DNA from 2 places in the Pectobacterium odoriferum genome. Region 2 is predicted to be linked to the other one. Evidence: predicted binding sites of a transcription regulator. Region 2 holds the regulator's gene; the other holds the start of a gene.
What was found. The regulator Fur, encoded in region 2, represses iron uptake genes when iron is present. The targets are predictions, from matches to a motif close to ATAATAATGAGAACNACTATCAA.
Positions count from the first base shown of each region.

Region 1: a site for Fur is predicted at 1,346-1,368, ahead of sodA (superoxide dismutase [Mn]). Genes of this name have one in related genera too.

Region 1 covers NZ_CP034938.1:4,788,031-4,790,237, reverse strand. The annotation lists gene EO763_RS21600 (methyl-accepting chemotaxis protein) at 1-71, opposite strand, end outside; gene sodA (superoxide dismutase [Mn]) at 635-1,261, opposite strand; gene fdhD (formate dehydrogenase accessory sulfurtransferase FdhD) at 1,497-2,207, opposite strand, start outside.
Region 2 covers NZ_CP034938.1:1,535,917-1,538,123, reverse strand. The annotation lists gene fldA (flavodoxin FldA) at 1-341, shown strand, start outside; gene fur (ferric iron uptake transcriptional regulator) at 671-1,120, shown strand; gene glnS (glutamine--tRNA ligase) at 1,183-2,207, opposite strand, start outside.

The DNA of each region.
Region 1 (2,207 bases), 1.7 Mb from region 2:
ATCAGCAGAATCAGGAAAAAGCCTAATCCTAATTTTTTACCGACTTTTAGATTATCAAAATTCATAGCCATCACATCCCACCACTATATCGTATTGAGTCGAATTCACTATCCTGATGCACACTTGCTTAGCGGTGTTAGCATCTCGGATTACCGCTTACCAAGTTTATACCCGTCATACTTCAAGCCGCATGTGCGTTGGCTGCGTTTAGTCACCCTAATCACTTACTTGAGTAAGCTCATCGGGATGAAATGAGAGACATCCTGTCTCTCACCGAAGGCCAGCCGTTGGCTGGTCAAATTCGTTCCCGACGAATTTGTCCCTCTCTTGCCGCGTTACAAGGCTTATAAATAAGCCTCGCCCTGGCGGGCCAACGCTCTGCGTTGTTCAAACGTTAACGTTTGTCCTGAAACTCGAATTATTTAGGGTATATAGCTACAAAACTACATGACAAAAACCCGCAGTAGATATCGGCACTTTACTCTGAAACTTTATGCGGCAGTGAGCGAGGATAGCCAGCGGACATACGGCTACGAGGTAGGGTAGGGATAATAAAAAACTGGAATAACAGCCTGTTATTCCAGTTTATATTCAAATGCAGAAGAGGCCTGATGGTATCAGGCACTCAGCGGTTTTATTTTTTTGCGCTAGCGAAACGCGCGGCGGCTTCGTCCCAGTTCAACACGTTCCAGAATGCTTTAGCATAAGCTGGACGAAGGTTCTGATATTTCAGGTAGTAAGCGTGTTCCCACACATCCAGACCGACGATTGGGTAGCCAGACGCACCAGAAGCGGCTTCACCCATCAGCGGGCTGTCTTGGTTTGCAGTAGACACTACGGCCAGTTTGCCGTCGTCTTTCAGAACCAGCCACGCCCAGCCAGAACCAAAGCGGGTTGCTGCTGCTTGCTCAAATTTCTCTTTAAACGCATCAACGCTGCCGAAATCACGCTCGATGGCGGCTTTCAGATCGCCAGTCAGCGTCGTGCCTACTTTCAGGCCTTTCCAGAACAGGCTGTGGTTAACGTGGCCGCCAGCGTTGTTACGCAGTGCAGTTCTTTTCTCCGCAGGAACTTTATCCAGTTGAGCGATCAGCTCTTCAGCAGACAATGTAGCCAGTTCAGGCAGAGATTCCAGCGCGGCGTTAGCATTATTGACGTAAGCCTGATGGTGTTTGGAATGGTGAATTTCCATCGTTTCTTTGTCGAAATGCGGTTCCAGTGCGTCATAAGCATAAGGCAGCGATGGCAGTGAATAACTCATGTTTAGCATCTCCATTGTAAAAAAAATGTTACGGCACTGTGTTGTTAGTACCGCGTAAGCAATACCTTCATTATAGTTAATTAAATGATATTGAAAATGATTATTCTCGAGCGGGTAGCATGAATCAGATTGCTTTACTTCATGATAACAAACGCTTATATCGTTATTACACTATGTAAAAACAAATTAATCTATACCCGTCACCGGCAAAACGCTGCGACTTTGGTGGTGTCTCTTACACGCTCAGACGCTGCGGATGCGTGTAGATAGTCGCATGTCCCTGCCGACAAAAACCGACCAGCGTCAGGTTACAACGCTGTGCGACCTCTACGGCTAGTGAGGTGGCCGCTGAGACAGCAAACAGAATTTCCACGCCGCACATGGCGGATTTTTGGACCATCTCATAGCTGGCCCGGCTAGAAACTAGGGCAGCGCCTTGCTGCCACCCCTGTTTCGCTCGGGTGCCTAGCAGTTTATCGAGCGCGACATGGCGGCCGACGTCTTCACTCCCCCCGGACAGCGTGCCGTCTGGCGCGACCCAGCTTGCGGCGTGAGTGCAGCCCGTCACTTGACCGATCTTCTGCACATCGCGCAGCCGTACCAGTGCGTTTTCAAGTTTGCTAAGGGAAAATGTCTGTGTGAAGGGTAGCGGTGCGATCGGTTTGCCGATTTCTGCGAGCTGTTCTACGCCACATACGCCGCAGCCTGTACGGCCATCCATCGCCCGGCGGCGTTCTTTTAGCCCAGCGAAGCGTCGGCTCGAAAGCTCAATCTGCACTTCGATGCCGTTACAGGCGGCCTGTACATCAATGCCGTAGATATCTGCTGGTGATTGAATAATGCCTTCAGATAAAGAAAATCCGAGTGCGAACTGCTCCAGTTCCTTCGGTGAGGCCATCATGACGACATGCGATATGCCGTTATAAACCAACGCAACGGGCACCTC
Region 2 (2,207 bases):
AGTGCGATTGGGATGACTTCTTCCCGTCGTTGGAAGAAGTGGATTTCACAGGAAAATTGGTTGCCCTGTTTGGCTGCGGCGATCAGGAAGATTATGCAGAATACTTCTGTGATGCCATGGGCACCATCCGTGACATTATTGAGCCTCGCGGCGCGACGATTGTCGGCCACTGGCCAACAGAGGGCTATTACTTTGAAGCTTCTAAAGGTCTCGCCGACGACAATCACTTCATCGGCCTGGCTATCGATGAAGACCGTCAGCCTGAACTGACCAGCGAACGCGTGACAACGTGGGTGAAACAGATCAGCGATGAGCTGAACCTGCAAGAACTGGTTGGCTAAGCCATTTTGGCTCTGATAATCCCTATCAGAGCCAAAATAGCATTGATAGGTAAAACCTTTCATAATAATTGATACATTTTTTTAACTTCTATCAGTAAACCTGTACAATAATCCCATCGGCTTTGTACGTGCATCATCATTTCCTCATTCATCAACAACGAATTGCGTTGTATACCAATAGTGTGAATGGGGACAATATTGTTAACATTCGCTTGTTTTCATTTTGTATGCGCGGTTCTATAATTGAGACGCTTTTGCATTTTTTGAGCCGACCGATGTCATAGGCTAGGCAGCCTCCATTGATAAGTAAGCAACAGGATTAAACCCGCATGACTGACAACAATACCGCATTAAAGAAGGCCGGCCTGAAAGTCACTCTTCCAAGACTGAAAATACTGGAAGTGTTACAGGACCCTGTCTGCCATCACGTCAGTGCGGAAGATTTATATAAGAAACTGATTGATATGGGCGAAGAGATTGGTCTTGCTACCGTCTATCGCGTACTCAACCAGTTTGATGATGCGGGTATCGTAACCCGTCATAACTTCGAAGGTGGCAAATCCGTCTTTGAATTGACGCAGCAGCATCATCACGATCACTTAATTTGCCTCGACTGTGGCAAAGTCATTGAATTCCGCGATGAATATATCGAAGCACGTCAGCGCGAGATCGCAGAAAGACACGGCATCAAACTGTCCAACCACAGTCTGTATCTCTATGGGCATTGCAGTGAAGGGGATTGCCGAGAGGATGAAACCCTGCACGATTCCACACGATAAATCGACCGCATAAAAAAATAAAACCGCCGAGGCGGTTTTATTTTTGTCTTCTACTGGTGGCCTTAGCCTACCCAGGTATCTCGCAGTCCAACCGTACGGTTAAACACCAGATGTTCTGCACTGGAGTAAACACGGTCAGCACAGAAATAGCCTTCACGCTCAAACTGATACGCTTTCTCTACTTCCGCCTGCGCCAGACTCGCTTCCACAAAACCTTGCGTAATTTTCAGTGAGTCTGGATTAATCGTCGACAGGAAGTCGTCCGCCGCCCCCGGATTGGCCACACTGAACAGGCGATCGTACAAGCGGAATTCTGCTGGTACCGCGTGTGCCGCAGAAACCCAGTGGATAACGCCTTTCACTTTACGGCCGTCAGCCGGATCTTTGCTCAGCGTTTCCGCATCATAGCTACAGTAAATCGTGGTGATGGTGCCCTGCTCATCTTTCTCAATGCGCTCTGCTTTGATCACATAGGCATTACGCAGACGCACTTCTTTACCCAGCACCAGACGCTTGTATTGTTTGTTGGCTTCTTCACGGAAGTCGGCGCGATCGATGTAAACTTCGCGGCTAAATGCGACCTGACGTGAGCCCATTTCCGGCTTGTTCGGATGGTTTGGCATCGCGACAAACTCTTCATGCTCGGCGGGCAGATTCTCAATCACGACTTTGACCGGATCCAACACGGCCATTGCACGCGGAGCATTCTCATTCAGATCGTCACGGATACAGGACTCAAGCGCGGCCATTTCCACGTTGTTGTCCTGCTTCGTTACGCCAATGCGCACACAGAACTCACGGATAGATGACGCGCTGTAACCACGACGGCGTAAACCAGAGATGGTCGGCATACGCGGATCGTCCCATCCTTCAACGACGTTTTCCACAACCAGCTGATTCAGCTTACGCTTGGACATAATCGCGTATTCGAGATTAAGGCGGGAGAACTCGTACTGACGCGGGTGACAAGGAATGGTGATGTTATCCAGCACCCAGTCATACAGACGGCGGTTGTCCTGGAATTCCAGCGTACACAGCGAATGCGTGATCCCTTCCAACGCATCGGAAATGCAGTGGGTGAAGTCAT